Regions from separate parts of the Actinacidiphila polyblastidii genome, predicted to be linked through region 3. Evidence: predicted binding sites of a transcription regulator. Region 3 holds the regulator's gene; each other region holds the start of a gene.

Region 1 (10,372 bases), on a different contig from region 3:
CCCCGCCGAGCGGCTGCACGAACCCCGCGAGCCGCGGCCAGTGCAGGTTCAGCAGCGGCCGCGCCACCAGCTCGGTGACCCGGCCGCCGCCGGCCGGCACCACGTCCGCGCCGGTCTCCAGCGGCCGGTCGTACATCGCCTTGACCAGCTGCACCGACGGCTCGGTGAGCAGCGGCCCGACGATGCCGGAGACGAACCGCGAGTCGAACTCGCGCAGGTCCGCGTCGACGAAGCAGACGATCTCCCCCCGGGTGACGAGCAGCGAGCGCCACAGCACCTCGCCCTTGCCGGGCGCGGCGGGCAGCCGCGGCAGGATGTCGTCGCGGCGCACCACCGTGGCGCCCGCGGCGGCGGCCGCCGCGGCCGTGCCGTCGCGGGACCCGGAGTCGACCACGACCAGCTCGTCGACCAGCGGCATCTCGGCGCTCATCAGGTCGCGGCGGATGGTCGCCGCGATCGCCCCGACGGTGGCCTCCTCGTCGAGCGCGGGCAGCACCACGCTGACCGTGCCGCGCTCGCCCGCGGCACGCTTCGCGGCCAGCAGCAGGTCGAGCGGACGGTCCGCGGCCGACCACGACCTGCGCTCCAGCCAGCGCTCCACCTCATCGAGCACGTGTCGTTCTTCTCCCTGGTCGATGCGGCGTTTCGGGCGCCCGGTGGGGCGCCCGGAGGCCGTCTCGCGGTACGGACCGCATCCTCGGCCGTCCGGCTTGTCGGTTACAGTCTTGAACAACGCGTACGGCGACCGCATGCCGGGGGTCGTATGCCGACAACTGCATACCGCTCATCCAGAGGGGCAGAGGGAACGGCCCGTTGAAGCCCCGGCAACCCTCCCGCCGACCGCGAGGTCACACGGTGGGGAAGGTGCCAATTCCGTCTCGCGACGCGACCTGCGGCGTGAGGAAGATGAGGAGAAAGGGCCTCGCCATCATGGCTGCGCAAACCGTCGATCACGCCGCTGTCGCCTCCGCGGCGTTCGGACCCGCCGCGGCGCTCTCCTGCCGCGAGTGCGGCACCCGCTTCCCGCTCAGTGCGATCTTCGCCTGCCAGGAGTGTTTCGGCCCCCTTGAGGTGGCCTACGACCTGCCGCTCGGCGACCCGGAGGGCCTGCGCGAGCGGATCGAGGCCGGCCCGGCGAACATCTGGCGGTACGCCCCGCTGCTCCCGGTCCCCGCGAACGTCGCCGACCAGCCGAACCTGAACCCGGGCTGGACCAAGCTCGTCAAGGCCGACAACCTCGCCCGCGAGCTGGGCATCACCGGCGGCCTGTACGTCAAGGACGACTCCGGCAACCCGACGCACTCCTTCAAGGACCGCGTCGTGGCCATCGCGCTGGAGGCCGCCCGCACCTTCGGCCTGACCACGCTGTCCTGCTCCTCCACCGGCAACCTGGCCGGCGCGGTGGGCGCGGCCGCGGCCCGCGCGGGCTTCCGGTCCTGCGTGTTCATCCCGCACGACCTGGAGGCCGGCAAGGTCGTCATGGCCGCGGTGTACGGCGGCGAGCTGGTCGGCATCGAGGGCAACTACGACGCGGTGAACCGCTTCTGCTCCGAGCTGATCGGCGACCCGATCGGCGAGGGCTGGGGCTTCGTCAACGTCAACCTGCGCCCGTACTACGGCGAGGGCTCCAAGACGCTGGCCTACGAGATCGCCGAGCAGCTCGGCTGGCGGCTGCCGGACAACCTGGTGATCCCGATCGCCTCCGGGTCCCAGCTCACCAAGATCGACAAGGGGCTGCAGGAGCTGATCAAGCTCGGCCTGGTCGAGGAGAAGCCCTACCGCATCTACGGCGCCCAGGCGGAGGGCTGCTCGCCGGTCTCCGCGGCGTTCAAGGCCGGTCACGACGTGGTCCGCCCGGTGAAGCCCGACACCATCGCCAAGTCGCTGGCGATCGGCAACCCGGCGGACGGCCCGTACGTCCTGGACATCGCGCGGCGCACCGGCGGAGCGGTCGAGGACGTCGACGACGAGCAGATCGTGGACGCGATCAAGCTGCTGGCCCGCACCGAGGGCATCTTCGCGGAGACCGCGGGCGGGGTGACCGTCGGCGTGCTGAAGAAGCTCATCGAGTCCGGGCAGCTCGACCCGGCCGCCGAGACCGTCGTGCTCAACACCGGCGACGGCCTGAAGACCCTGGACGCGGTGGCTCCCACCACCGGGCCGACCGCCACCATCCGCCCCACCCTTGACGCGTTCCGAGAGGCAGGCCTCGCATGAGTGCTTCCGTACGTATTCCCACGATCCTGCGCACCTACACCGGCGGCCTGGCCGAGGTGCCGGCCGACGGCGGCACCCTGGCCGAGGTGATCGCGTCGCTGGAGAAGAATCACGCGGGCATTTCGGCGCGCGTTCTGGACGATTCCGGAAAGCTCCGGCGTTTCGTGAACGTTTATGTCAACGACGACGACGTCCGCTTTTCCGAGGGACTCGCCACCGCGGTGCCCGACGGCGCCAGCGTCTCGATCATTCCGGCGGTCGCGGGCGGCTGATCGCCGCTGACCCGGTCGGTGCCCCGTCCACCCCGAGGGTGGGCGGGGCACCCCCATGATCGGGTTTGGTTGAAACCTTGTACAGTTGCCCGAGGCAGGTCGGTCGCCGCCGCGGGAGGTTCGGCAGGTGCGACGATTTATCGCCAAATTCACGAACGTTATTTCCCTTTCATCCCTTATGTCCGGCCCGAGATGCCCCGCATTATCGATTTTTCTCGGGGTATTTCCGATGGGTCGCCTCAGGAATTCTCGTCCGATTGACCTGTTGCACTGGGCATCCGTGCAGATACATTCAGCCGCGGTCGACGCGTTCCGGCGCACGCCCCCCAGGGCCCCCATCCGATCATCGGTAAGGGGCACTCGGTCGGGTGAGGTCTGACCCGGGCCCGCGAAGTGCGGGGCCGCGATAGGGCCAGCAATAGGGGAGTTAGGAATGGCTCAGGGCACCGTCAAGTGGTTCAACGCGGAGAAGGGCTACGGCTTCATCGCGGTCGACGGTGGTGCGGATGTCTTCGTCCACTACAGCGCGATACAGATGGACGGATACCGCACCCTGGAGGAAGGCCAGCGAGTCGAGTTCGAGATCTCGCAGGGTCAGAAGGGGCCGCAGGCGGACATGGTCCGACTGGCCGGCTGAGCATCCCGGCGCGTTCGGCCATCGACGCGGCGCTTCACGCCGGAGGGCCCGCACCCCTTGAGGGTGCGGGCCCTCCGTGCGTCCGCGCCCGCCCCCGTCCGCGCCCGCTTCCCACCTCGCTCCCGGCGCCGCCGGCACCCCGAGGCGCTTGCACTCGAAGGGGGTGAGTGCTAATCATTGGCGTTGGCACTCTCCGTGCGAGAGTGCCACCTTGGACCGGGTCGTGAGGCCCGTCGGACGCCGGACCGATCCGGTGCCCGGCCGGCCGTCCGTCGCGGGCACTGCGCGGTCCTCAGCAGTAATTTCCGTCCCGGGAGGACCACTTCACATGGCCAAGATCATCGCGTTCGACGAGGAGGCGCGGCGCGGTCTCGAGCGCGGTATGAACCAGCTCGCCGACGCCGTCAAGGTCACTCTCGGCCCCAAGGGCCGGAACGTCGTTCTGGAGAAGAAGTGGGGCGCCCCCACGATCACCAACGACGGCGTGTCCATCGCCAAGGAGATCGAGCTCGAGGACCCGTACGAGAAGATCGGCGCCGAGCTGGTCAAGGAGGTCGCGAAGAAGACGGACGACGTCGCCGGTGACGGCACGACGACCGCGACCGTCCTCGCCCAGGCGCTGGTCAAGGAGGGCCTGCGCAACGTGGCGGCGGGCGCCAACCCGATGGCCCTCAAGCGCGGCATCGAGAAGGCCGTCGAGGCCGTCTCCGCCGCCCTGCTGGAGCAGGCCAAGGACGTGGAGACCAAGGAGCAGATCGCCTCCACCGCCTCCATCTCCGCCGCTGACACCCAGATCGGCGAGCTGATCGCCGAGGCGATGGACAAGGTCGGCAAGGAAGGCGTCATCACCGTCGAGGAGTCGCAGACCTTCGGGCTCGAGCTCGAGCTCACCGAGGGCATGCGCTTCGACAAGGGCTTCATCTCCGCCTACTTCGCCACCGACCTGGAGCGTATGGAGGCGTCGCTCGACGACCCGTACATCCTGATCGTCAACTCCAAGATCTCCGCGGTGAAGGACCTGCTCCCGCTGCTGGAGAAGGTCATGCAGTCCGGCAAGCCGCTGCTGATCATCGCCGAGGACGTCGAGGGCGAGGCCCTGTCGACCCTGGTGGTCAACAAGATCCGCGGCACCTTCAAGTCCGTCGCCGTCAAGGCCCCGGGCTTCGGCGACCGCCGCAAGGCCATGCTGGGCGACATCGCCATCCTCACCGGCGGCACGGTCATCTCCGAGGAGGTCGGCCTCAAGCTGGAGAACGCGGGCCTCGACCTGCTCGGCCGCGCCCGCACCGTCGTCATCAGCAAGGACGAGACGACCATCGTCGACGGCTCCGGCGACAGCGACCAGGTCGCCGGCCGGGTCAACCAGATCCGCGCCGAGATCGAGAACAGCGACTCGGACTACGACCGCGAGAAGCTCCAGGAGCGCCTGGCGAAGCTGGCCGGCGGCGTGGCCGTCATCAAGGCCGGCGCCGCGACCGAGGTCGAGCTGAAGGAGCGCAAGCACCGCATCGAGGACGCGGTGCGCAACGCCAAGGCGGCCGTCGAGGAGGGCATCGTCGCCGGCGGCGGCGTGGCCCTGCTGCAGGCCACCGCGGTGTTCGAGAAGCTGGAGCTGGAAGGCGACGAGGCGACCGGCGCCAACGCCGTCAAGCTCGCGCTGGAGGCCCCGCTCAAGCAGATCGCCGTCAACGGCGGCCTCGAGGGCGGCGTCATCGTCGAGAAGGTGCGCAACCTTCCGGTCGGCCACGGCCTCAACGCCGCGACCGGCGAGTACGTCGACATGATCGCCGAGGGCATCATCGACCCGGCGAAGGTCACCCGCTCCGCGCTGCAGAACGCCGCGTCCATCGCCGCGCTCTTCCTCACCACCGAGGCCGTCATCGCCGACAAGCCGGAGAAGGCCGCCGCGGCCGCTCCGGGCGGCATGCCGGGTGGCGACATGGACTTCTGATCCCCCCGGGATCGAAGCCGCACGCGACAAGGCGCCGCCCCCTCCGCATCGGAGGGGGCGGCGCCTTGTCGCGCACCCTGCGCCGGGTGGTGCGCTCAGGCGTGCGCCGCCTCCAGGGCGGCGCGCAGGTGGCCCTTGGACTCGCTGAGCAGCCGCTCGGCGGTGGACGCGTCCACGTGCGCGAGCAGCGTCAGGATCGCCGGCTTCACCTCGCCGTCGGTGGCGGTCAGCGCCGCCTCGATCGCCGCGTCGCCCGCGCCGGTGGCGAGCGCCACGATCCGCCGCGAGCGCGCCCGCAGCTTCTCGTTGGAGGCGCGGACGTCGACCATCAGGTTCCCGTAGGTCTTGCCGAGCCGGATCATGGTGATCGTCGAGAGCATGTTGAGCACCAGCTTCTGCGCGGTGCCCGCCTTCAGCCGGGTGGACCCGGAGACCAGCTCGGGCCCCACCACCACCTCGATCGGGTGGTCGGCGGCCGCGCCCAGCGGCGAGCCGGCGTTGCACGACAGGCCGATGGTCAGCGCCCCCACGCTGCGGGCGTACTCCACCGCGCCGACCGCGTACGGCGTCCTCCCCGACGCCGAGATGCCGACCACGCTGTCGGCGGGGCCGAGCCCCAGCGCGGCCAGGTCCGCGCCGGCCAGCTCGCTGCTGTCCTCGGCGCCCTCGACCGAGGTGACCATCGCCTCGGGGCCGCCCGCGATCAGGCCCACCACCTCGCGTCCCGGCGAGGTGTTGAACGTCGGCGGGCACTCGCTCGCGTCGAGCACGCCCAGTCGCCCGGCGGTGCCCGCCCCCGCGTAGACGAGGCGGCCGCCGCGGGTCATACGGGCCGCGACGCCGTCGATGGCCGCCGCGATCGCGGGCAGCGCGCCGGCCACGGCGGACGGCACCGTGAGGTCCTCGCCGTTCATGATCCGCGCGATCTCCAGGGTCGACCTGCGGTCGATCTCGGCGAACTCGGGCCGGACCGCCTCGGTGGTCAGCGTCTCCAACTCGCGGCGCAGCTCGGTGTACTGGGTCATATGCGGCTCGTTCATCCTTCTCGCATGGGTCAGGTGCGCTGGTGGGGGGATGGCGCGGGTGGGTGCGGGCGGGGGACCGTACGGGTGCCGCGGGCGGCGGCCGTACGGGTCAGCTGCGGCCCGCCCGCGGGGTGTGCCGGTGCGCGAGCGCCTCGTACGAGGCGGACAGCGCGGGCGCCGCGGACTCGTAGGTGCGCTGCGCGACGCCTATGAACAGGCAGTCCACCACGAGCAGCTGGCTGGTCCTGCTCGACATGGCCGCGGGACGCAGCTCGCTCTCCCGCGAGCTGGCCGTGGTGAGCACCACGTCGGCGTACTGGGTGACCGCGCCGTCCGCGCGGCCGGTGATCGCGATGGTGGTCGCGCCGCGGTCGAAGGCCGCCCGCAGCGGCTCGATCACGTCGTGGGTGCTGCCGGAGTGGGTGATGGCCAGCGCGACGTCGCCGGGCCGCAGCTGCACCGCGTTGGTGACGGCCAGGTGCGGGTCGGCGTGGGCGTGCGCGATCAGCCCGATCCGCAGCAGCTTCTGCGCCAGGTCCTGGGCGACCAGGCCCGACGCCGCGATCCCGTAGACGTCGGTGCGGCGGGCCGCGGCCAGGGCGCTGACCGCCGCCTCCAGCTGCACGGTGTCGAGCTGGGCCGCGGTGTCGGCGAGGGTCTGCTGCTCCTCGACGGCGAGCTTGGCCACCACGTCGCCCAGCGGGTCGTCGACGGCGATGTCGGCGGTGACCGCGGGGGGAGCGCCGGTGGCCTGCTGCGCGGCGAGCGCGGCGAGCGCGAGCCGCAGGTCGCGGTAGCCGGGGTAGCCCAGCAGCCGGGCGGTGCGGACGACGGTCGCCTCGCTGGTGCCGGTGCGCACTGCGAGGGCGGTGACGGTGAGGTGGGAGCAGCCGGCCGGGTCGCTCGCGACCGCCTCGGCGACCCGCTGCATCGAGCGGGTCATCGAGGGGGCGAGGGTGCGGACCTTGGCGGCGAGGGCCCCCGGGTCGGGGGGCGTGACGGGGAGGACGGGCGCGCCGGGCACGCCGCGGAGGGCGCGGGCACTCGGGGAGAAAGTTTCCTTCACGCTATAGGTCACCTGGTGAAAGGTATTTTCAGGCGGTGGCCACCGTCAAGGCCGCCGCCTTGCGACAATGGCGGCATGAACAGTGAGACGCACGGCGCCCCGGAACCCGGCGGCGAGCAGCCCGGCGGCGGGGCGGCCGGCGACGCGCTCGAAGCGGTGCTGCACGGCGCCCGCGCGCTGGTGCTGGCCGACCTCGCCGCGCGCGACGTGGCAGGACCGGACGTCGTCTCCGTGCTGGAGGACGCGGTGAGCAGCCGCCGCTGGTGGCTCGGGCAGTGGCCGGACGGCGCGGGCTTCGTCCCCGGGCTGGTCGCCCAGGACGTCCAGGACGCCCTGCTGGAGACCCGCGGCCGCTGGCCGCTCTGCCCGTACTGCGAGGACCCGCACGCCCTGGCCGTCGAGCCGGAGTTGGGCGAGGACCCGCACTGGGTGTGCGAGGCGCGCGGCGAGGCCGTCGCCCCGGTCGGCTCGCTGGGAGCGTGAGGCCCGCGTGCCGGTCTACATCGACCCGCCGACCTGGCCCGGCCACGGCCGCCACTGGTCGCACCTGGTCAGCGACAGCTCCTACGCCGAACTGCACGCCTTCGCCGCCCGGTTGGGCGCCCCGCCGCGCGCCTTCGAACGCGACCACTACGACATCCCGGCCGCCCGGTACGCCGACGCGGTCAGGCTCGGCGCGATAGAGGTCGGGAGCAGGGAACTGGTCCGCCGGCTCACCGCGGCCGGCCTGCGCCGCCGCAAGCACCCCGGCCCGGCCTGACGCCCCCCGCGCCCCCGCGCCCCCGTGGTCGCGGCGGGCCGGACCGCTTGGCCGGGACCGGGCAGGAAACCGGGGCCGCCGTGGTTGCACCCACCGCAGGCGGATCTTCGCCCGTACCGAGGCCCCCGTCCGAGGGCCCGTACAGAGGAGAGAGCACTCATGGCACAGCGCGACCGTTTCGGCAGGATCGGTGTGTGGAGCAGCGCGTGGACCAACGCCCTGGCAGGCGACGGCGCCGCGTACACCGCCGCCTACGACGACGCCGCCGCAGAACTGGAGTCCCTCGGCTACGGGGCGATCTGGCTCGGCGCCAGCCCGTCGGTCGGCCACGCGGAGCGGCTCCTGCGGGCCACCTCCGGCATCACGGTGGCGACCGGCATCCTCAGCATCTGGGAGCACACGCCGGCCGACGTCGCCGCCCAGCGCGCCGCCGTCGAAGCCGCCCACCCCGGGCGCTTCCTGCTCGGCATCGGCGTCAGCCACAGCGCGCTCGCCGAGGAGTACGCCCGCCCCTACTCCGCGATGCGCGACTTCCTGGACGGCCTGGACGCCGCGCCGCAGCCGGTGCCCGCTCAGGGCCGCGCGCTGGCCGCGCTCGGCCCGAAGATGCTGGAGCTGGCCCGCGACCGCAGCGCCGGCGCGCACCCGTACCTGGTCACCGCCGAGCACACCGCGCAGGCCCGCGCGGCGCTCGGCGGGGACGCGCTGCTGGCGCCGGAGCTGAAGGTCGTGCTCGACGGCGACCTGGCGCGCGCCCGCGGCACCGCGCGCGACTACCTGGCCCGCTACCTCGCACTGCCCAACTACACCGCGAACCTGCTGCGTTCGGGCTTCACCGAGGACGACCTGGCGGACGGCGGCAGCGACCGCCTGCTGGACGCGGTGTACGCGCTCGGCGACGAGGACGCGGTGGTGCGCAAGGTGGAGGAGTTCTTCGCCGCCGGCGCCGACCACGTCGCCCTCCAGGCGGTCACCGAGGGCGCGACCGCGACCACGCTCCCGCTCCCCGAGTGGCGGCGCCTGGCCGCGCTCATCAAGCACTGACCGGGCGCGCCGCCGGCCTCGCCCGCGGCCGGCGGCGCCCGGCGCGGCTCACGCTTCGAGCAGCTCCAGCTCCGTGCCGAGGTTGCGCCGGGCCACGTCCTCCCAGCGGTCGTGGCCGTAGGGGGTGCGGAACAGGCGGGGGAGCGCCAGCAGCCGGCGCAGGATGTCGGCGCGCCCGGCCCTGAAGTCCTCGTCCGGGACGAAGCCGTACTCCTCGCGGACGGCGGCCGCGTAGGCGGCGTACTCGGCCGGGTCGCCGGCCAGCACCGCGAGGTCGGCGTCGCACAGCACCTCTCCGTCGCGGTCGCCCTCGGCCGGGTCGTGGGTGAGGGTCAGCCGCACCAGCCGGGCGACCTCGGCGACGCGGGCCTCGCCGACCCCGGCCTCGCGCAGCGCCCGCTCGGCCAGGGCGGCGCTGCGCTCCTCGTTCTCGCTGCGGTCCGGGCGGTAGACCACGTCGTGGAACCACGCGGCCAGCGCGACGGTGTCCGGGTCGGCGGCGTACGCGGTCAGCTCGGTGGCCCGGGAGAGGACAGCGACCAGGTGGTCCAGCGTGTGGTAGCGCCGCTGCGGCTCGGCCCAGCGGCCGAGCAGCTCCTCGCCGTACGGACGGGGGTCGGGGCCGCCGCCTTCCGCGGGTTGATCGGGCCCGGCCGGATCGGCCGCCCGCACCCGGCAACGGACCAGCAGATCGCACCACTCGGCGAGCAGGGCGTCGTAACGGGGATGGGCGGCGGCGTCCGTGGAATGCATGCGGGCCATTGTGCGCCACCCCTCTCGCGCGCGAGTGACGCGTGTGGCACCCTTGCTCATATGTCTAGACCAATATTCGAGGTGATCGCCCTCGGCGCCGATGATGCCGTTGCGGCCCAGGAAGGCGGCGCCGACCGCCTCGAACTGGTCACCGACATGGCCTCGGACGGGCTCACCCCGCCGCGCGCCACCTTCGCGGCGATCCGCGCCGCTGTCCACATCCCGCTGCGCGTCATGCTGCGGCTCTCCGACGGCTTCAGCGCCGGCGACGCAGCCGACCTCGACGCGCTGTGCGACGCCGCGCAGGGGCTGCGCGCCGAGGGCGCGGAGGAGTTCGTGCTCGGCTTCCTCGACGGCCGCGGGCACGCCGACCTCGAAGCGGTCTACGCGCTGGTGGACGTGCTCGACGGCTGCCGGTGGACCTTTCACCGGGCGATCGACCGCGCCGCCGACCGCGACGCGCTGCGGCTCCAGCTCGCCGGCCTGCCCGGCCTGGACACCTACCTCACCGCCGGCGCCGCCGAGGGCGTCGCGGCGGGCATCCCCACGCTGTGCGCCGAGGCCGCGCGGGAGGGCGAGCCGGGGTACGAGCCGCGGCTCCTCGTCGGCGGCGGCCTGCTGCTCGGCCACGTCCCCGCCCTGCGCGC
Region 2 (10,372 bases), on a different contig from region 3:
GCCGGCCAGGCCCACCGCGCCGGTGCCCTTGGGGCCGGGCGCGCTCACCGCGACCGGCCCGGTCACCGGCCGCTTGTCGATGCCGGTCGCCGGCAGCCGCTTCCAGGGGTTGGGCCGCGGACGGCCGACGTTGACGCTCAGCACCTTCACCGCGGCGCCTCCGTGGCCGCCGGGGGCCGCGGCCTGAGGTAGGGGGTGGTCACGGTCAGCGGGGCGAAGCCGAGGCGCTGGAGGATCGGCCGGCTGTCGTCGGTCGCGTCGACCTGGAGGTACCGCACGCCGCGGCGGGCGGCGAGCCCGGCCCGGTGGGCGACCAGCGCGCGGTAGATGCCGCGCCCGCGCCACTCCCTGACGGTGCCGCCGCCCCACAGGCTCGCGAAGTCCGTGCCCGGGTGGAACTCCATCCGGGCCGAGCAGACCGGGAGGTCGCCGGCCATCGCCACCACCAGGTGCAGGGTCTGCGGCGCGTGCTCCAACTGGTCGAGCAGCCGGGCGCGCAGCCGGGCCGCGCTGGTGCCGAACGCCGACTCGTGCGCGGCGGCCGCCCGCTCCACGCCCGCCGCGTCGGCGACCGTCTCCAGCCGCACGCCGGCCGGCAGCCGCGGCTCCTGCGGCAGCGCCGCGACCTCGGCGACCATCAGCGTCTCCGGCGGTTCCGGCACGAAGCCGGCCGCGCGCAGCCGCGCGCCGAGGTCGGCCGGGCGGTCGTGCGCGTACAGCTTCCACTCGAACTCCAGGCCGCGCCCCTGCGGGCCGTCCGCCCAGGCCGCCTCCGCGGCGACGGCGGCGTCCGCGGTCCCCTCGTCCAGGTCCGACCACAGCACGCCCGCCCACCCGTCGGCGCCGCCCTCGACGTGCCGCAGCACCCCGCCGGCCTGCTCCGACCGGCCGCCGGCGCCCTGCGGCACGGCGGCCCGCCTCATCTGCGCGTCGAACAGCGCCAGTACCTCAGCCGTATCCATCCGGGCATTCCAGCACGTCCGGCTCCGCGGGCCCACCCAATTTCGCCGCCCTGGCGGCGGGCGGGCGCGGGACGGGCTCCGGGGCAGGCGCCGGACACGGGTGAGGCCCGGCGCCCCCGAAAGGGACACCGGGCCTCACCCGTGGTCGGACCGTGGCCGGTCCAGCGGCGCGCAGCGCTCAGTGGCTGTGGCCGTGGCTGTGGCCCGCCTCGGCCGGCTCCTCTTCCTTCTTCTCGACGACCAGGGTCTCGGTCGTGAGCAGCAGGGAGGCGATGGACGCGGCGTTCTCCAGCGCGGAGCGGGTGACCTTGACCGGGTCGATGACGCCGGCCTTGACCAGGTCGCCGTACTCGCCGGTGGCCGCGTTGAAGCCGTGGCCCTTGTCCAGCTCGGACACCTTGGCGGTGATCACGTAGCCCTCGAGGCCGGCGTTCTCGGCGATCCAGCGCAGCGGCTCGACCGCGGCGCGGCGCACGACCGCGACACCGGTGGCCTCGTCGCCGACCTTGCCGAGGTTGTCGGCGAGCACCTTGACGGCGTGCACCAGCGCGGAGCCGCCGCCGGAGACGATGCCCTCCTCGACCGCCGCGCGGGTCGCGGAGATCGCGTCCTCCAGGCGGTGCTTCTTCTCCTTGAGCTCGACCTCGGTGGCCGCGCCGACCTTGATGACGCAGACGCCGCCGGCCAGCTTGGCCAGCCGCTCCTGAAGCTTCTCGCGGTCCCAGTCGGAGTCGGTGGTGGAGATCTCCGCCTTGATCTGGCCGATCCGGCCCTCGATCTCGGCCTTGTCGCCGGCACCGTCGACGATCGTGGTGTCGTCCTTGGTGACGGTGACGCGGCGGGCGGTGCCCAGCAGGTCGAGACCGGCCTGGTCGAGCTTGAGGCCGACCTCCTCGGCGATGACCGTGGCGCCGGTCAGCGTCGCGATGTCGCCGAGCATGGCCTTGCGGCGGTCGCCGAAGCCGGGGGCCTTGACCGCGACGGCGTTGAACGTGCCGCGGATCTTGTTGACCACCAGCGTGGACAGGGCCTCGCCCTCGACGTCCTCGGCGATGATCAGCAGCGGCTTGGAGGCGCCGGCCTGGATGACCTTCTCCAGCAGCGGCAGCATGTCCTGGATGGAGGCGATCTTGCCCTGGTGGATCAGGATGTACGGGTCGTCGAGGACGGCCTCCATACGCTCCTGGTCGGTCACGAAGTACGGCGACAGGTAGCCCTTGTCGAACGCCATGCCCTCGGTGAAGTCCAGCTCCAGCCCGAAGGTGTTGGACTCCTCGACGGTGATGACGCCGTCCTTGCCGACCTTGTCCATCGCCTCGGCGATCAGCTCGCCGACCTGCTTGTCCTGGGCGGACAGCGCGGCGACCGCGGCGATGTCCTCCTTGCCCTCGATGGCGCGGGCGGAGGCCAGCAGCTCGTCCGAGACGGCCTTGACGGCCGCGTCGATGCCCTTCTTCAGGGCGGCCGGGGAGGCGCCCGCGGCGACGTTGCGCAGGCCCTCGCGGACCAGCGCCTGGGCCAGCACGGTCGCGGTGGTGGTGCCGTCGCCCGCGATGTCGTTGGTCTTGGTCGCCACCTCCTTGACGAGCTGCGCGCCCAGGTTCTCGTACGGGTCGTCGAGCTCCACCTCGCGGGCGATGGTCACGCCGTCGTTGGTGATGGTCGGGGCGCCGAACTTCTTGTCGATCACGACGTTGCGGCCCTTGGGGCCGATCGTGACCTTCACGGTGTCAGCGAGCTTGTTGACGCCGCGCTCCAGGGCGCGGCGGGCGTCCTCGTCGAACTTCAGAATCTTGGCCATGCCTGCGAACTACCTCGTCTACTCGTCAGATGTCGTCGTCAGTCGTCGTGCAGAACGGTGAGGACGGTCAACGAAACCGCCCCGGGACCCGGCCTCTAGGACACGGACACCCGGGGCGGGATCACGGCTGCGCGTGGAGCCGGAGAGATTACTTCTCGACGATCGCGAGGACGTCGCGAGCCGAGAGGACGAGGTACTCCTCGCCGTTGTACTTCACCTCGGTGCCGCCGTACTTGCTGTACAGCACGACGTCGCCGACGGCGACGTCGAGCGGCAGGCGGTTGCCGTCCTCGAAGCGGCCCGGGCCCACGGCCAGGACGACGCCCTCCTGGGGCTTCTCCTTGGCGGTGTCCGGAATGACCAGGCCGGAGGCCGTGGTCTGCTCGGCATCGAGCGGCTGGACCACGATGCGGTCCTCGAGCGGCTTGATGGCAACCTTGGTGCTGGCGGTCGTCACGATCCGACCTCCCCCTTCAAAGGGCTCACGGGAGTGTCTGTCTGGGTCGGCGACCTGGTAGGCCCGTCGTCGCGGGTGCCGGACCTGCCCGTCGCTGAGTTCTGGCACTCAGCGGTGCCGAGTGCCAGAACTGAGACTAGGACGCACTTAGCACTCGGTCAAGCGGAGTGCCAGGCGACCGCTCACCTGGCGGTACCCGGCGCCCGGCGGGGGCGGCGTCGGGCACGGCCGCGGAGGGCGAGAATGGCCGGGTGGACGTCGACGGATTCGGGGAGCTGCTGCTGCCCGCAGGGCAGGAACTGCTGGACGAGGTGCGGGAACTGGCCCCCGGGGAGGAGCTGGCCGCGGCCACCCGGCTGCGGCGGACGTACGACGCCCGGCTGGTGTCCGCCGCGCTGACGCAGGGCCGCCTGCGGCAGCGCGCCGCCGCGAAGTTCGGCGCGGCGGACGCGCGCCGGATGTACTTCACGCCGGACGGCGTCGAGCAGGCGACCCGCACCACCGTGGCCGCCCACCGGGCGGAGCGCTTCCGCGCGCTGGGCGTGCGCAGCGTCGCCGACCTGTGCGGCGGCATCGGCGGCGACGCCGTCGCGCTGGCCCGCGCCGGCATCGGGGTGCTGGCCGTCGACCGCTCCCCGCTGACCTGCGCGGTGGCCCGTGCCAACGCGGAGGCGCTGGGCCTCGCCGACCGGATCGAGGTGCGCTGCGCGGACGTCGCGGACGTCGTCCTCGACCCGTACGACGCGGTGTTCGTGGACCCGGCGCGCCGGTCGGGCGGCAACCGCACCTTCGACCCGGAGGCGTACTCGCCGCCGCTGTCGTGGGCGGTGGCGGCCGCCCGCCGGGTCCGGTACGCCGCGGTGAAGGTGGCGCCGGGCATCCCGCACGACGCGGTGCCGGGCGACGCGGAGGCCGAGTGGGTGTCGGACTCCGGCGACGTGAAGGAGGCCGCGCTCTGGTTCGGCACCGCCCCCGGCACCGTGCGGGCCACCCTGCTGCCCTCGGGCGCGCAGCTGGCCGCCGCAGGCGCACCGCCGCAGGCGCCGGTGCGGGCGCCGGGACGTTTCCTCTACGAGCCGGACGGCGCGGTGATCCGCGCGCACCTGGTCGCCGAGGTGGCCCGCGCGCTGGACGGCGGCCTGATCGACCCGACGATCGCCTACGTCACCGCCGACGCGCCGCACCCCACCCCGTACGCGACCGGGTACGAGATCAGCGACGTGCTGCCGTTCGGCCTCAAGCGGCTCAAGGCGCTGCTGCGCGAGCGCGAGGTGGGGACGCTGACGGTGAAGAAGCGGGGTTCCGCGGTGGAGCCTGAGGAGGTCAGGCGGCGGGTGAAGCCGCGGGGCCCGCACGCCGCCACGGTGTTCCTGACCCGGGTGGCAGGCGCGCCGTCGATGCTGATCGGCGCACCGCTCGGCCCGCGGTCCGCTCAGACGTAGTCCTCCAGCGGCGCCACCGTGAAGCCCTGCGCGGCGATGGAGCGCAGCATGTTCCGCACCATCGCGGTCATCGACTCGCCCTTGAGCTCGGAGGGCCCGCGGAAGTGCGCGAGGACGATGTCGCCGGGATGGTATCTGCGTCCGGGGTCCTGGAAGGCCACGTCCTTGATCTGCATGGACTCCCGCCACAGGATGATCGCCCGCAGGCCGCCGCAGGACCGCACCGCGGCCCGGGTGGCCGCGTCGTAGTCGCCGTAGGGCGGCCGGAAGAGGCCGGGCCGCACCCCGTACTCGCGGGTGAGCCTGGTCTGCTGCTCGCAGATCTCCTGGCGCTGCCGGGCCGGGCTCCGGGTGGGCAGGTCGGGGTGGCTGAGGGTGTGGTCCTCTATCGGGTTCCCCAGCGCCTGGAGGGGTTTGAAGAAGGCGTAGTCGTTCCTGATGATGTCGTCGGTCAGGAACATCGTGAACGGTATCCGCAGGTCCTTCATCATCTGGACGAACCGCGGGTCCTTCTCCGCGCCGTCGTCGAAGGTCACGAAGACGATCTTCCGGGTGGTGGGTATCCGGCTGACCACGGGTATCTGCCCGCCGCCGGTGCGCACCGGCTTGACCGCGGGCGGCGCCGGCGGCGGCGGCAGCAGCGGGACGCCCCACCTGCGGAAGGCCGCGGCGCGCGCGGCCCTGGCGGCGGCCGGGTTCCGGCCCGGCGCCGCGTGCACGGCAGGGGTCGCGGCGGGCGTCCGCGCCGCGGCGGCCGGGGCGCCGGGCGCCGAGCAGCCCGCCGCCAGCAGCAGGCCGAGCAGGGCCAGGAGCGGCCGTGCGGCCGCCGTCGGGTTGCGCATACCGGTGGAACCTCGCCCCTGTGCAGAACTCCGCGGCCACGAACGCGGGGCTGCTGCCGTCGGCGCCCGGTCGTGCGATCACCCTGGGTGATGCGGATTCCTGGCCAAGGGTTCCGCCGCGGGGCCGCCGGTACGGGCGGTACCGGAGCGGTCGCTCCCGGTCAGCCGGCGCGGGTCCCGTCGGCCGGGGGCTCGACGGAGACCGAGACGAAGCGCCAGCGGTGCACCGGCCGCCGCACCAACTCGGCCGGCGGGTCGGCGAGTTCGGGCAGCTCCGCGGCGTAGGGCGCGTCCCACCAGGTGAGCACCAGGACCCGGTCGCCGGGGGCGGTGAGGAACTCCCTGCGGCGCGGCTCGCCGGCCAGTGCGGCCGCCTCCTGCCGCGCCCAGTCGAGGAGTTCGGGCCCGCGGCCCTCCGCGGCCGCGGCCTCCCACATCAGCGTCACGGTCATCCGTACAGGTTGTCCTTGCCGGTCTCGTGCGCGTGGTCGTGCGCGTGGTCGTGACCGTGACCGTGGCCCTGCGGGTGGCCGTCCTCGTGCGGGTCGGGGTGGCTGTGGCCGGGCACGGAGACCTCGGTGACCGGCAGTGAGGAGTCCGCGGGCAGGTCGAGCGTGGACGCCGCGCGGCCGCGCGCGACCATCTCGGACCCGAGGGAGGCGACCATCGCGCCGTTGTCCGTGCACAGCCCGGGCCGCGGCACCCGCAGCCGGATGCCGGCGCCCTCGCAGCGCTCCAGCGCCAGCGCGCGCAGCCGGGAGTTGGCGGCCACGCCGCCGCCGATCATCAGATGGTCGACGCCGTTGTCCTTGCAGGCCCGCAGCGCCTTGCGGGTCAGCACGTCCACCACCGCCTCCTGGAAGGACGCGGCCACGTCGGCGACCGGCACCTCCTGGCCGTCCCTGCGGCGCGCCTCCACCCAGCGCGCGACGGCGGTCTTCAGACCGGAGAAGGAGAAGTCGTAGAGCGGGTCCCGGCCGCCGGTCAGGCCGCGCGGGAAGGCGATCGCGGCGGGGTCGCCCTCGCGCGCGTACCGGTCGATCACCGGGCCGCCGGGGAAGCCGAGGCCGAGCACCCGGGCCACCTTGTCGAACGCCTCGCCCGCCGCGTCGTCGATGGTCGCGCCGAGCGGCCGCACGTCGCTGGTGATGTCGGGTGCGAGCAGCAGCGAGGAGTGGCCGCCGGAGACCAGCAGCGCCATCGTCGGCTCGGGCAGCGGCCCGTGTTCGAGCTGGTCGACGCAGATGTGCGAGGCGAGGTGGTTGACGCCGTAGAGCGGCTTGCCGAGGGCGTAGGCGTACGCCTTGGCGGCCGACACGCCGACCAGCAGCGCGCCGGCCAGGCCCGGTCCCGCGGTGACCGCGACCGCGTCGAGGTCGCGGGCGCTCACCCCGGCCTGCCGCAGCGCCCGCTGGATGGTCGGGACCATCGCCTCCAGGTGGGCGCGGCTGGCCACCTCGGGGACGACCCCGCCGTAGCGCGCGTGCTCGTCGACGCTGGACGCGACCGCGTCGGCGAGCAGCGTGCGGCCGCGCACGACGCCGACACCGGTCTCGTCGCACGAGGTCTCGATGCCCAGGACCAGGGGTTCGTCAGCCATGGTTGTCCTCAGTGGTGTTCAGTACGGGCTGCCGCGCGGGGTCGGCGAGGCGCATCACCAGCGCGTCCACGTTCCCCGGCTGGTAGTAGCCCTTGCGGAAGCCGATCGGCTCGAAGCCGAAGCGCTGGTAGAGGCGCTGGGCGCGGGCGTTGTCGACCCGCACCTCCAGCAGCACCTCGTGGCACTCGGCGGCGGTCGCGGCGCGCAGCAGCACCGTGAGCAGCCGGGCGCCGAGGCCGGTGCTCCAGTGGTCGCGGGCGGCGGCGATGGTCTGCACGTCGCCGGTGCCGGCCACCGCGGCAAGGCCCGCGTAGCCGACCAGCCGGCCGTCGGCGGGGTCCTCGGCGACCACGTAGGTGCGCGTCGCGGCGGGGTGGCGGGTGTCGGCGAGCTCCGACCAGAACATGCCGCGGGACCAGGCGTCCTCGGGGAACAGGTCGTGCTCCAGGGCGATCACCGCGTCCAGGTCCCACCAGCGCATCGCCCGCAGGACGACGCCCGCGGGCCGCGCCGCCCCGGCCGTCGGGTGCGTCACTTCGGCAGTACCGCCTTGTAGCCCGCGGGCACCTGCGCGTCGGGCCGGCGCAGGTACAGCGGCAGCGGCGGGTCGAAGGGCGTGCCCTCGGCCAGCCGGTGCGCGGCCAGCGCCGCCAGCGCGCCGGCCGACTGGTGCGCGGGGTCGGGCCGGTGGCCGGTGAAGACGTCCGGGTAGAGCGCCGCGCCGGCGCCCACCGACGGCAGGTCCGTCAGCGCGGTCGGCAGCTGCCCGGGACGGTCCACCGCGGGCCCCTCGGCACGGTGCAGCGGGCCGTCGTAGCGCGCCCAGTAGACCTCCTTGCGGCGCGCGTCGGTCGCCACCACGAAGGGGCCTTCGAGCCCGGCCTCGCCGGCCGCCCAGGCCAGCCCGTCGAGCGTGCACACGCCGTGCACCGGCACGCCGAGCGCGTCGCCGAAGGCCGCGGCGGTGACCAGGCCGACGCGCAGGCCCGTGTACGGGCCGGGTCCAGTGCCGACCACGATCCCGGTCACGTCGGAGAGCGGCCGCCCGGCGGTCGCCAGCACCCGGTCGACGGCGGGCACCAGCAGCTCGCCGTGCCGGCGCGCGTCGATCGCCGTGGACTCGGCGAGCACCCGCTCCCCGTCGTGCAGGGCGGCGGTGACGGCGGGCGTGGCGGTGTCGAAGGCAAGCAGCAGCACGCGCCCAGCCTACGGCGCGTGCACGTGCCGCCGGGGCGGCGGGCGGCAACGCTGGTACGGTCGACCTCCCGAAATCGCACCAAAGCGCGACATAGACGCCATACAGGACCGCGATCGGAGAGTGGGAGCGCCCCTTGCCACGGAAGCCACGCACGCATCGCGTCACCGCCCTGTCCGCAGGGATCGCGTCGGGGATCGCCTCCCGCGTCCCGGCCCGGGTCCGCCGGTGGCGGCCGCCGATCCCCGGCCGGCCGGGCGCTCCTGAGCTGCCGCGCGTCCCCCCGGGCGCGCTGGTCGCGGCGCTGCTGACGGCCGCCTTCATCACGCTGGGCGCGCTCGCCTCCGACGCCTCCGACGCGGCGCCCGAGGAGGCCGCGGCGGCCACCAGGGGCGGAGTGGCCAGGACCGCGCACGGCCTGACCGCGGCCCGCCAGAACGGGCTGCCGCCGCGGTCGGGCAGCGGGGCGCGGGTCGTCTACAGCGTCGCCCGGCGCCAGGTGTGGCTGGTCGGCCCGGACGAGCGGGTGCGCCGCCGCTACCAGGTGACGCCCGGCGGCACGCCCCCGCCGGGCGGCACCCACACGGTCTTCGCCCGCCGCGCCCTGGGCGTCGGCGGCGACGGCCGCCGCGTCGAGCACGCGGTGTTCTTCGCGCAGCTCGGCGACACGAACGTCGGGTTCAGCGCGCCCGTCGAGCCGCTGCCGGCGGGGCGGCTGGCGGAGCGGGCGAAGCTCGGCGCGGCGATCAGGGAGAGCCGGGCGGACGGCCAGGCGCTGTGGCTCTTCGCCACGATCGGCAGGACGGTCGAGGTGATCGGCTAGCGGATTCACCCCTACGGGTGAGCCCGCCGCGCCGCGCTCAGGCCGCGTCCCGCCGCTCCGGCGCCTGCCGCGGCTCGTCGCCGGGCGGCGTGGAGACGGTACGGGCGGCGGCCCCGGCCGCCAGCAGGTCCCGTACGGACGGGGCCGTCGTGGCGGTGGGCGGTGCCGGTACGGGGTCGTGGTGCGGGTCCTGCGGGTCCTGCGGGTCCTGGGCCGCCATGCGGGCCTCCCCATCAGACGAACTTAGGTGTGCCTTACGGGGCGTCTCCCCCAGCACACCATGCCTGTGCGCTGCCGCGCAACATCTTCCCGACACGATGTCGGCGCCATCCCCTCCCACCCTGCGCCGGGCGCGCGGCCGCCCTCCGGGCGCAGCCCGGGGCCTTCCAGGGGCGCGGGGAACCGCGCGACCAGCCACCACGACGGCTGCACCTCGCCACCGCCCCCGGAGGGGCTGCCGCTGTCGCTACCGGGCCACCGACCGGCGGCCGGTCACCCGCGCCCCCGGCAGGGCGCGACACACCAGGGGCGCGAGAAACCGCGCGACCAGCCACCACGACGGCTGCACCTCGCCACCGCCCCCGGAGGGGCAGTCGCTGTCGCTACCGGGCCACCGACCGGCGGCCGGTCACCCGCGCCCCCGGCAGGGCGCAACGCCCACCGCCGTCCGGGCGCAGCCCGGGACCTTCCAGGGGCGCGGGGAACTGCGCGGCCAGCCACCACGACGGCTGCACGTCGTCACCGCCCCCAAAGGGGCAACTCCCGTCGCCGACGGACCACCGACCGGCGACCGGTCACCCGCGCCCCCGGCAGGACGCAACGCCCACCGCCGTCCGGGCGCAGCCCGGGGCCTTTCAGGGGCGCGGGGAACCGCGCGACCAGCCACCACGACGGCTGCACCTCGCCACCGCCCCCGGAGGGGCAGTCGCGGTCGCTACCGCGCCACCGGCCGGTGGGGGGGGTCAGCGGGGCGGCGCAGCCAAAGGGGTGAGGTCCTCGGTGGCCCAGCGCGGACCCACACCGGTCACGGTGACCTCGCGGACATCCTCGACCCCGCCGGGCGCAACGGCGTCGCGCCCGATGACGACATGGAGCCGGGCCTCGGAGAGGTCCTCGACCTTGCCGTCGCCCCACTCCACCACGACCACCGACTCCGGCAGGGACACGTCGAGATCGAGGTCCTCCATCTCGTCGAGCCCGCCGCCGAGGCGATACGCGTCGACGTGGACCAGCGCGGGTCCCCCGACCAG
Region 3 (10,372 bases):
TGCTGGCCGCCGAGGACCGGCGGGTCGAGCGGATCCTGCTGGAGCTGCGGCTCTCCCAGGGCTGCCCGCTCGACCTGCTCGCCGACGAGGGCGCCCGCGCGGCCGCCCGCGCCCTGCGCGACGGCCTCCTCGAACCCGGCCCCTACGCCCTCGGCCGCGCCGTCCTCACCCTCCGCGGCCGCCTCCTGGCCGACGCCGTCGTCCGCGACCTCGTCGACTGACGCCGCGCCCCCTGTCCACCGCCCGGTGGTGGGCTGCTGGGGGCGAGGCCCTGCGCGGGCGCGGGCCCGTTTTTGAGGGGGTGCGGGGAACTGCGCGCTCAGCCGCCGCGCGGCGCGCGGTTGGCCACCGGCCCGGAGGGGCAGTCGCGATCGCGTCCGGGCCACCGGCCGGCGGGCGGTCGGAGGCGGCTTCCGGGCGAAGCCCGGTGGGTCAGGGGGAGGTGACGAAGTCGATGAGCTCCTCGACGCGGCCCAACAGCTCCGGCTCCAGGTCCCGGAAGGAGCTGACGGCGGACAGAATCCGCTGCCACGCCTCACCGGTGCTGAGGTCGCTCCAGCCGAGCGCCCGGCAGACGCCGGTCTTCCAGTCCTCGCCGCGAGGCACCCGCGGCCACCCCGGGATGCCGACCGACGACGGCTTCACCGCCTCCCACACGTCGATGTAGGGGTGGCCGACGACCAGGACGTCCGGCCCGGTGACCGACGCCGCGATGCGGGACTCCTTCGAGCCGGGCACCAGGTGGTCGACGAGCACGCCGAGGCGGGCGTCGGGGGCGGGCCCGAAGGCGGCCACCAGGGCCGGCAGGTCGTCGACGCCTTCGAGGTACTCCACGACGACGCCCTCGACCCGCAGGTCGTGCCCCCACACCCGCTCGACCAGCTCGGCGTCGTGCCGGCCCTCGACGTAGATCCGGCCGGCCCGCGCCACGCGGGCCTTCGCGCCGGTCACCGCGATCGAGCCGGAGGCGGACAGCAGCGGGCCGCGGGGCGCCGGCGCGGCGGCGGGCCGCACCAGCGTCACCGTCCTGCCGTCGATGAGGAAGCCGCGCGGCGCCATCGGGAACACCCGGTGCTTGCCGAAGCGGTCCTCCAGGGTGACGGTGAGGCCCTCCGCGGTCTTCTCCACCCGCACCACCGCGCCGCAGAAGCCGGTGGCGGCCTCCTCGACCACCAGGTCGGCCTCCGCGGCCACTTCGGGGGCGGGTCCCTGCTTCTTCCAGGGCGGGGTCAGATCGGCGTCGTAACTGCGGCTGCGCATGGGGGTGATGGTAGCCAGCGGCGGCCGTCCGGCTCAGCCGGCGGCGCCGAACCGCCGGGCCAGCGTGTCCCGCTGGGCCCGCACGAAGCGGGCGTCGACGACCGCGCCGTGCCCCGGCACGTACCGCGCGGTCTCGCCGCCGGCCGCCAGCAGCGCGTCCAGCGTGCCCGGCCAGCGGGCGGGCACCGCGTCCTCGTCGGCCTGCGGCTCCCCCGACTCCTCCACCAGGTCGCCGCAGAACACCACCGGCGGGTCGCCGGCGCCCGCGCCGGGCACCAGCACCACCAGGTCGTGCCCGGTGTGCCCGGGACCCGGGTGCAGCAGCCGCACCGGCCGGCCCCCGAGGTCGAGCGCCAGCTCCCCGGCCACCGGCAGGTCAGGAGCGCGCAGGGCGGCCGCGGCCCGTGCCGCCTCCCGCGGGTCGACGCCGTACGCGACCGCGGCCGCGCGCAGCGGCTCCCGCTCGCGTGCCAGGTACCCGGCGAGGGACCGCTCCCCGCACACCCGGGCGTCCGGGAACGCGGCCGCGCCGAAGACGTGGTCGAAGTGGCCGTGGGTGAGCGCCACGTGGGTGACCGGGCGGCCGGTCAGCGCCGCGACCTGGTCGCGCAGCTCCGCGCCCTCGCCCAGGGTGGAACCGGTGTCGACCAGCAGTACCGCGTCCGCGCCGACGACCAGCCCGATCGTCACGTCGAGGAAGGGCAGCCGCCGCCGGGCCACCCCGGGCGCCAGCTGCTCCCACGCGGGCCCGGCCGGAACCGCGCCGCCGGCCTCGTCCGCACCGTCCACGGGGATGACGCTACCGTCGCCGTGCGCTCGCCGCCCGGCCGCCCGCGCCCGCCTGCCCGGCCGTGCGTGTTGTCCCGACCCGGCCGTGAATGCGTCCTTCCGTCCCCGCCCGTCCCCGCCGTCGCGCGATGTCCGATACCGAGCCGGTCTTGCCGAGCCCTTGCCGCCTCGCCGTACACTGGCTGCGGGAGAGCTGGCACTCGAAACGGCGGAGTGCCAGGCAGGACGTCCGAGATCCCGGGGCTGGAGGTGCACGATGCTGAGCGAACGCAGACTCGAGGTGCTGCGTGCGATCGTTCAGGACTACGTCGGCACCGAGGAGCCGGTGGGGTCCAAGGCGCTGACCGAGCGGCACCAGCTCGGCGTCTCGCCCGCCACGGTCCGCAACGACATGGCGGTGCTGGAGGACGAGGGGTACATCGCGCAGCCGCACACCAGCGCCGGCCGCATCCCCACCGACAAGGGCTACCGGCTCTTCGTCGACAAGCTGGCCGGCGTCAAGCCGCTGTCCGTCGCCGAACGCCGTGCCATCCAGAACTTCCTCGACGGCGCCGTCGACCTCGACGACGTGGTCGGCCGCACGGTGCGGCTGCTGGCGCAGCTCACCCGGCAGGTCGCCGTCGTGCAGTACCCGTCGCTGACCCGCTCCTCGGTGCGGCACGTGGAGCTGCTGTCGCTGGCGCCCGCCCGGCTCATGCTGGTGCTGATCACCGACACCGGCCGGGTCGAGCAGCGGATCGTCGACTGCGTCGCGCCGGTCGGCGAGACCCTGCTCGCGGACCTGCGGGCCCGGCTCAACAGCCGGATCGTCGGCCGCCGCTTCAGCGACGTTCCGCCGCAGGTCCAGGACCTGCCGGAGAGCTTCGAACCCGACGACCGGCCGGCCGTCGCGACGGTGCTCGCCACCCTCCTCGAAACGCTCGTCGAGGAGAAGGAGGAGCGCATCATGCTCGGGGGCGCGGCGAACCTCACCCGGTTCAACCACGACTTCCCGATGACGATCCGGCCCGTGCTGGAAGCACTGGAGGAGCAGATGGTCCTGCTGAAGCTGCTCGGCGAGACCAGGGACTCGACGATGACCGTGCGCATCGGGCATGAGAATTTTCACGAGGGCCTCAATTCCACCTCCGTGGTGGCAGTCGGCTACGGTTCGGGCGACGAGGCAGTCGCCAAACTCGGCGTGGTCGGACCGACCCGCATGGACTACCCCGGAACGATGGGAGCGGTACGCGCAGTGGCACGTTACGTCGGACAGATCCTGGCGGAGTCGTAAGTGGCCACGGACTACTACGCCGTGCTCGGCGTACGCCGCGACGCAGGACCGGACGAGATCAAGAAGGCGTTCCGGCGCCTCGCCCGCGAACTGCACCCGGACGTCAATCCGGACCCGAAGACCCAGGAGCGGTTCAAGGAGATCAACGCCGCTTACGAGGTGCTCTCCGACCCGCAGAAGAAGCAGGTGTACGACCTCGGCGGCGATCCGCTGTCCGCGGCCGGCGGCGCCGGCGGGCCGGGCGGCTTCGGCGCCGGCTTCGGCAACTTCAGCGACATCATGGACGCCTTCTTCGGACAGTCGCAGCAGCGCGGACCGCGCTCGCGCACCCGGCGCGGGCAGGACGCCATGATCCGGCTGGAGATCGAGCTGGACGAGGCGGCCTTCGGCACCACCAAGGACATCCAGGTCGACACCGCCGTCACCTGCGGCACCTGCAACGGCGAGGGGGCCGCGCCCGGCACCTCGGCGCAGACCTGCGACATGTGCCGCGGCCGCGGCGAGGTGTCCCAGGTCACCCGCTCCTTCCTCGGCCAGGTCATGACGTCCCGGCCGTGCCCGCAGTGCCAGGGCTTCGGCACCGTCGTCCCGACGCCGTGCCCGGAGTGCGCGGGCGACGGCCGGGTGCGCTCGCGCCGCACGCTGACCGTGAAGATCCCCGCGGGCGTCGACAACGGCACCCGTATCCAGCTCGCGGGCGAGGGCGAGGTCGGCCCCGGCGGCGGCCCGGCCGGCGACCTGTACGTGGAGATCCGCGAGGTCCCGCACCAGGTGTTCCAGCGCCGCGGCGACGACCTGCACTGCACGGTCACCATCCCGATGACCGCGGCCGCGCTTGGCACGAAATGCCCGCTGGAGACCCTCGACGGCCTTGAGGAGATCGACATCCGGCCGGGCACCCAGTCGGGGCAGTCGATCCCGCTGCACCAGCGCGGCATCACCCACCTGCGCGGCGGCGGCCGCGGCGACCTCGTGGTCCACGTCGAGGTCGTCACGCCGCACAAGCTCGATCCCGACCAGGAGGAGCTCATGCGGCGGCTGGCGAAGCTGCGCGGCGAGGAGCGCCCCACCGGCCAGTTCGCCCCCGGCCAGCAGGGCCTCTTCTCCCGCCTCAAGGACGCCTTCAACGGGCGTTAACACGACCGCCGTTCACCTGGCGGCGTGCGCTGCGCCCCCCCGGCGCCCCTGGGGGGCGCAGTGCCCTGCGCTGGGCGCGAGGACGTTTTCTCGCGGACACCGCCCGCGGTTCGCCACCGGCCCGGTGGTGCTGCCGTCGCCGTCGCCGGCCCGCCGGACGGTGGCGGGCCGGTGGGCGGGGGAGCCCGTCGCGGGCCGCTGGGAAACGGGGGCATGCCCGGGGCGTGGGAGGATGGCGGCATGTCCGCGTTGACCGATCTCTCCGCCTTCTCGGCGTGTCCGATCATCCAGGCGCCGATGGCCGGCGGCGGCTCGACGCCGCGGTTGGCCGCGGCGGTCGCCGCCGCGGGCGGCCTCGGGTTCCTGGCCGCCGGGTACAGGACTCCGGAGGCGATGGGCGAGGAGGTCCGCCGGCTGCGGGAGCTGACCTCGCGGCCGTTCGGGGTGAACCTGTTCCTGCCGCAGCCGCCGGCCGCGGACCGCTCCGCGGTGGCGGCGTACGCCGGGCAGCTGGCCGCCGAGGCCGCCCGGTACGGCGCCGAGCTGGGCGATCCCGACGCCGGCGCGGACGACGCGTACGAGGCGAAGGTGGCGGCGCTGCTGGCCGACCCGGTGCCGATGGTGAGCTTCACCTTCGGCTGCCCGGACCCCGGCGTGCTGGCGGCCTTCGCGAAGGCCGGGACGTACACCGTCGTGACGGTGACGTCGCCGGCCGAGGCGCTCGCCGCCCAGGAGGCCGGCGCGGACGCGGTGTGGGTGCAGGGCGTGGAGGCCGGCGGCCACCAGGGCACGCACCGCGACGACCCCCGGCTGGACGGCTCGGGCGTGGACCTGCTCACCCTGGTCCCGCGGGTGCGTGACGCCGTGCGGCTGCCGATCGTCGCCGCCGGCGGCCTGATGCGCGGCGGCGCGATCGCCGCCGTGCTGGCCGCGGGCGCCGACGCCGCCGGGCTCGGCACGGCCTTCCTGGTCTGCCCGGAGTCCGGCGCGAGCCCCGTGCACAAGAAGGCCCTCACCGATCCGGCGTTCCCGCGCACCGAGCTGACCCGGGCGTTCTCCGGCCGCCCGGCCCGCGGCCTGCTGAACCGCTTTCTGCGCGAGCACGGCCAGGACGCGCCGCCCGGCTATCCGCAGGTGCACCACCTGACCTCGGCGCTGCGCCGGGCGGCGGCCGAGGCGGGCGACCCGCACGGCATGGCGCTGTGGGCCGGCGAGGGGCACCGGCTGGCCCGCGAGCTGCCCGCGGGGGCGCTGGTGGAGACGCTCGCCGCGGAGCTGCGCGCCGCGCGGGAGGCGGGCGCATGACGGCGCCGGTGTTCCTGGTGCCCGCCGCCGCGCTGGACGGCTCGCCGACCCGGATCGCCCTCGACGGCCCGGAGGGCCGCCACGCGGTGTCGGTGCGGCGGCTGACGGCGGGCGAGGAGGTCGTGCTCACCGACGGCGAGGGGCGCGGCGCGTTCGGTCTGGTGGCCGCGGTGGAGGGCAAGGACGTGCTGTACGTCGACGTCCGGGAGGTCCGCGCCGAACCCCGGCCCGCCGCCTCGGTGACCGTCGTGCAGGCGCTGCCGAAGGGCGACCGCGGCGAGCTGGCCGTGGAGACCATGACCGAGGCCGGGGTCGACGTCGTCGTGCCGTGGGCCGCGGCGCGCTGCGTCACCCAGTGGCGGGCCGAGCGGGGGGCGAAGTCGCTGGCCAAGTGGCGCGCCACGGCCAGGGAGGCGGCCAAGCAGTCGCGCCGGCTGCGGTTCCCCGAGGTGACCGAGGCGATGACGACCCGTCAGGTGGCGGAGCTGCTGCGCGGCGCGGACTTCGCCGGCGTGCTGCACGAGGAGGGCTCGTCGCCGCTGGCCACCGCCGCGCTGCCGGCGGCCGGTTCGCTGGTCCTGGTGGTCGGCCCGGAGGGCGGCGTGGCGCCGGAGGAGTCGGCGGCGTTCGCGCAGGCGGGCGCGCCCGCGTACCGGCTCGGCCCGACCGTGCTGCGCACGTCCACCGCGGGCGTCGCGGCCACCGCGCTGCTGCTCACCCGTACCGGCCGCTGGTCCTGACCGGTGGCGCCGCACCCGCCGCCGGGCAGCCCGCCGCCCGGCTCCCCTCCGCCCGGCCCCGCGCCGCGAACGCCCGTGCGTCCGGCGGCCGTCGGCGCGATGACGATGCTGGTCGCCGCGGTCATCGTGCACGACCGGGCGGCCGGGCGGGTCGTGTTGCTGCGCCGCGGCGAACGGGCCAGGTTCGGGCGGGGGTTGTGGGACCTGCCGTCGGGCAAGCGCGAACCGGGCGAGCCGGTCACCGCGGCGGCGGTGCGCGAACTGCACGAGGAGACCGGCCTGTCGGTCCGCGAGGACGACCTCGTGCTGGCCCATCTCGTCCACGGCGCCTGGGGCGCGCAGTCGCCCGGCGGGTTCGTCACGGTGGTGTTCGCCGCGTACGCGTGGACCGGTGAACTGTCCAACCGGGAACCGGAGAAGCACGCGGCGGTCGCGTGGGCGGACACCGGCGCGCTGCCCGGCGCCTTCGTGCCGAGCGCGGCGGGCGCGCTGCGCGCGCACCTGGCCGGCGATCCTCCCGGCGTCACGCTGCGCGGCTGGGACTGAGCCCGACCGGCCCGTTCGGTCCCCGTGCGTCGCGAACAGCTCCAGGTGCCCGCACGCGGCGCAGCGGTGGGCGTCGATCCGGCGGCGGGCGCGGCGGCCGCGCCCGGCGTACGCCCGTCGGCCGCTGCCGTCGACGAGGCCCGGCCGCAGGTCGCCGCCACCGCACTGGGCGCCCCTCATGACGACGGTCACCTCAGGAGTGCCGGCCGGAGGTGCCGCGTCGACCGCCCTGTCCCGTAAGGGGCGTATCGGCCGTTCGGGGGATGGACCGGACCGCGGCGCGGGGGCACCGTGGGGGGATGGGACGGAACGGGAAGATCTGGGCGGTCGCGGCCCTGACGGCGACGACCGCGGCCCTGCTCGTCGGGGCGTCGGGGTGCGACCCCGCGGACGGCCTCTCGGAGAGCGCGGTGTCGGTCACCACCGACCAACTGGCCACCCACGCGCTCAGGAGCGACCACGTGAAGGTCCAGTGGCTGTCGTGCAGCGCCTCCACCGGCCGCCGGCAGGTGAAGGTCGACTGCCTGGGCCGCACCGAGGACCAGCAGAGGATCACCGTGCAGGGCACGGTGACCGAGCAGCAGGACGACACCTGCGTCCGCGGCCGGCTGACCGCCGTGGCCGGCGGCCGGACCGTCTTCGACGTGGGCGGCCTGGGCGACTGCGTCCACCGTACTGCGACGCCGAGTTGATCGAAGTTAGGCTGGGCCGGTGACGACGCATCCGAGGCCGCCGCAGCCCTCGTACCTCAGGAACCCGCATCCGCACGGCGACGTGATCGCCTTCACCGCTGAGGACGACGTGTGGGTGGCGCCGCTGGACGGCGGCCGGGCCTGGCGGGTCAGCGCGGACAACATGCCCGTCGGCCGGCCCAGGATCGCCCCCGGCGGCGACCTGATCGCCTGGACGTCGACCCGCGACGGCGCCCCCGAGGTGCACCTCGCGCCGCTCGACGGCGGCCCGGCGACCCGGCTGACCTACTGGGGCAACGCCCGTACGGCGGTGCGCACCTGGACCCCCGACGGCCTGCCGGTGGTCACCACCGCCGACGGCCGGGCCAGCCTGCGCCGCACCTGGGCGCGCCGACTCCCGCTGGACGGCGGCGCGTTCACCACGCTGCCGTACGGGCCGGTGGGCGACGTGGCGTACGGCCCCGACGGCGCGGTGCTGCTGCTGTCGGTCACCATGGGCCGCGAGGCGGCGTACTGGAAGGGCTACCGCGGCGGCACCGCGGGCAAGTTGTGGCTCGACCCGGACGGCGGCGGCGCGTTCCACCGCGTGCACGAGGACCTCGACGGCAACATCGAGTGCCCGATGTGGGTGGGCGGGCGGATCGCCTTCCTCTCCGACCACGAGGGCCAGGGCGCGCTGTACTCCAGCCTGCCCGACGGCACGCAGCTGCGGCGGCACACCCCGCAGGGCGAGTTCTACGCGCGGCATGCCGCCACCGACGGCGTCCGCGTCGCCTGGACCGCCGGCGGCCGCCTGCACCTGCTCGACGGCCTCGGCGACGGCGACGAGCCGCGCGCCCTCGACATCCGGGTCGGCGGGCAGCGCGGCGATCTGCAGCCGCACCCGGTGCGCGCCGCCCAGCACCTCGGCGACGCCCGCCCCGACCACACCGGGCGCGGCAGCGCGGTGGAGATCCGCGGCACCACGCACTGGGTCACCCACCGCGGCGGTCCGGCCCGCGCGCTGGCCGCGGACGACGGGGTGCGCACCCGGCGCCCGCGGGTCTTCCAGCAGGGCGCCGACCCGTACGTGGTGTGGGTCACCGACGCCGAGGGCGACGACGCCCTGGAGGTCGCGCCCGCCGCCGGGCTGCCGGCCGGGACGGCGCCGCGCCGGCTGGCCGCCGGACGGCTCGGCCGGGTGCACGGGATCGAGGTGTCGCCGGACGGCCACCGCATCGCCGTCGCCACCCACGACGGCCGGGTGCTGCTGGTCGAGACGCAGACCGGCGAGGTCCGCGAGGTCGCCGCGACCGACGGCGGCGACGCCGCCGACCTGGCCTTCTCGCCGGACTCCGGCTGGCTCGCCTGGTCGCACCCCGGGGCCGGTTCGCTGCGCCAGATCAAGCTGGCCTCGACCGCCGACCTCGCCACCGTCGACGCGACGCCGCTGCGCTTCAACGACTTCGCGCCCGCCTTCACCGCCGACGGCCGGCACCTGGCGTTCCTGTCCGAGCGGGCCTTCGACCCGGTCTACGACGCGCACGTCTTCGACCTGTCCTTCCCCAACGCCTGCCGCCCCTACCTGATCACGCTGGCCGCCACCACCCCGTCGCCGTTCGGCCCGCAGCGGCACGGGCGGCCGTACGACACCGACGGGGACGAGGGCGACGGCGCCGCGCCGGCCGAGGACGGCGAGCAGCAGAAGGGCGGCGAGGACAAGGACGCCAAGTCCGAGCGGCCGCGCCCGACCAGGGTCGACGCGGACGGCATCGCCGACCGGATCGTGCCCTTCCCGGTCGAGGCCGGCCGCTACTCGGGGCTGCGCGCCGCCAAGGGCGGCGTGCTGTGGCTGCGCCACCCGCTGACCGGCATGCTCGGCGCGTCGCTGGCCACCCCCGACGCGCAGCCGCCCGGCACCGTGCTGGAGCGCTACGACCTGGGGCACCTGCGGTCCGAGGAGATCTCCGACGACGTCGACGACTTCGCGGTCACCGGCGACGGCAGCAAGGTGCTGCTCACCAGCGGCGGCCGGCTGCGGGTGACCGCCGCCGACAGCAAGGCCGACTCCTCCGACGACGCCGACGGCGTCTCCGCGGTCGACCTGGCGCGGGTCCGGGTGACGGTGCGCCCGGCCGCCGAGTGGCGGCAGATGTACGACGAGACGCACCGCCTGATGCGCGACAACTTCTGGCGCGCCGACATGAACGGCCTGGACTGGGACGCGCTCGGCGACCGCTACCGGCCGCTGCTCGACGCCGTCGCCACCCACGACGACCTGGTGGACGTGCTGTGGGAGCTGCACGGCGAGCTGCGCACCTCGCACGCGTACGTCAGCGGCCCCGGCGGCTACCACGACCCGCTGCACCGGCAGGGCCTGCTCGGCGCGGACCTGTCGCGCGCCGGGGACGGCGGCTGGCGGATCGACCGGGTGCTGCCCGGCGAGTCCTCCGACCCGCACGCCCGCTCCCCGCTCGCCGCGCCCGGCGTCGCGGTGCGCGCCGGTGACACCGTCACGGCCGTCGACGGCCGCCCGGTGGACCCGCTGACCGGCCCCGCGCCGCTGCTGGTGGGCACCGCGGGCAAGCCCGTCGAGCTGACCGTCGTCCCCGCGGCGGGCGGCCCGGCCCGGCAGGTCGTCGTGGTGCCGC

What was found. Region 3 encodes HrcA, which represses chaperone genes, less so after heat shock. Its sites were predicted from a motif close to TTNGCACTCNGNNNNNCNGAGTGCNAA; they were not measured.
Region 1: a site for HrcA is predicted at 3,310-3,336, ahead of groL (chaperonin GroEL). Genes of this name have one in related genera too.
Region 2: a site for HrcA is predicted at 3,368-3,394, ahead of groES (co-chaperone GroES). Genes of this name have one in related genera too.

Annotation. Positions count from the first base shown of each region.
Region 1 is NZ_JAZEWV010000054.1:20,083-30,454, forward strand. It holds gene V2S66_RS33225 (glucosyl-3-phosphoglycerate synthase) at 1-613, opposite strand, end outside; SAM riboswitch class I at 782-913, shown strand; gene thrC (threonine synthase) at 931-2,217, shown strand; gene V2S66_RS33235 (MoaD/ThiS family protein) at 2,214-2,489, shown strand; gene V2S66_RS33240 (cold-shock protein) at 2,923-3,126, shown strand; gene groL (chaperonin GroEL) at 3,455-5,077, shown strand; gene murQ (N-acetylmuramic acid 6-phosphate etherase) at 5,173-6,102, opposite strand; gene V2S66_RS33255 (MurR/RpiR family transcriptional regulator) at 6,212-7,180, opposite strand; gene V2S66_RS33260 (hypothetical protein) at 7,244-7,651, shown strand; gene V2S66_RS33265 (DUF4031 domain-containing protein) at 7,659-7,928, shown strand; gene V2S66_RS33270 (LLM class F420-dependent oxidoreductase) at 8,088-8,972, shown strand; gene V2S66_RS33275 (HD domain-containing protein) at 9,021-9,725, opposite strand; gene V2S66_RS33280 (copper homeostasis protein CutC) at 9,786-10,372, shown strand, end outside.
Region 2 is NZ_JAZEWV010000004.1:150,691-161,062, forward strand. It holds gene V2S66_RS07425 (MOSC domain-containing protein) at 1-150, opposite strand, end outside; gene V2S66_RS07430 (GNAT family N-acetyltransferase) at 147-962, opposite strand; gene groL (chaperonin GroEL) at 1,141-2,763, opposite strand; gene groES (co-chaperone GroES) at 2,912-3,220, opposite strand; gene V2S66_RS07445 (class I SAM-dependent methyltransferase) at 3,472-4,662, shown strand; gene V2S66_RS07450 (polysaccharide deacetylase family protein) at 4,653-5,504, opposite strand; gene V2S66_RS07455 (hypothetical protein) at 5,666-5,956, opposite strand; gene tsaD (tRNA (adenosine(37)-N6)-threonylcarbamoyltransferase complex transferase subunit TsaD) at 5,953-7,104, opposite strand; gene rimI (ribosomal protein S18-alanine N-acetyltransferase) at 7,097-7,585, opposite strand; gene tsaB (tRNA (adenosine(37)-N6)-threonylcarbamoyltransferase complex dimerization subunit type 1 TsaB) at 7,636-8,301, opposite strand; gene V2S66_RS07475 (hypothetical protein) at 8,436-9,122, shown strand; gene V2S66_RS07480 (hypothetical protein) at 9,160-9,342, opposite strand; gene tsaE (tRNA (adenosine(37)-N6)-threonylcarbamoyltransferase complex ATPase subunit type 1 TsaE) at 10,085-10,372, opposite strand, start outside.
Region 3 is NZ_JAZEWV010000017.1:27,633-38,004, forward strand. It holds gene hemW (radical SAM family heme chaperone HemW) at 1-221, shown strand, start outside; gene V2S66_RS20550 (DUF3097 domain-containing protein) at 433-1,260, opposite strand; gene V2S66_RS20555 (MBL fold metallo-hydrolase) at 1,294-2,049, opposite strand; gene hrcA (heat-inducible transcriptional repressor HrcA) at 2,306-3,322, shown strand; gene dnaJ (molecular chaperone DnaJ) at 3,323-4,459, shown strand; gene V2S66_RS20570 (nitronate monooxygenase) at 4,700-5,764, shown strand; gene V2S66_RS20575 (16S rRNA (uracil(1498)-N(3))-methyltransferase) at 5,761-6,504, shown strand; gene V2S66_RS20580 (NUDIX domain-containing protein) at 6,604-7,050, shown strand; gene V2S66_RS20585 (hypothetical protein) at 7,350-7,742, shown strand; gene V2S66_RS20590 (S41 family peptidase) at 7,762-10,372, shown strand, end outside.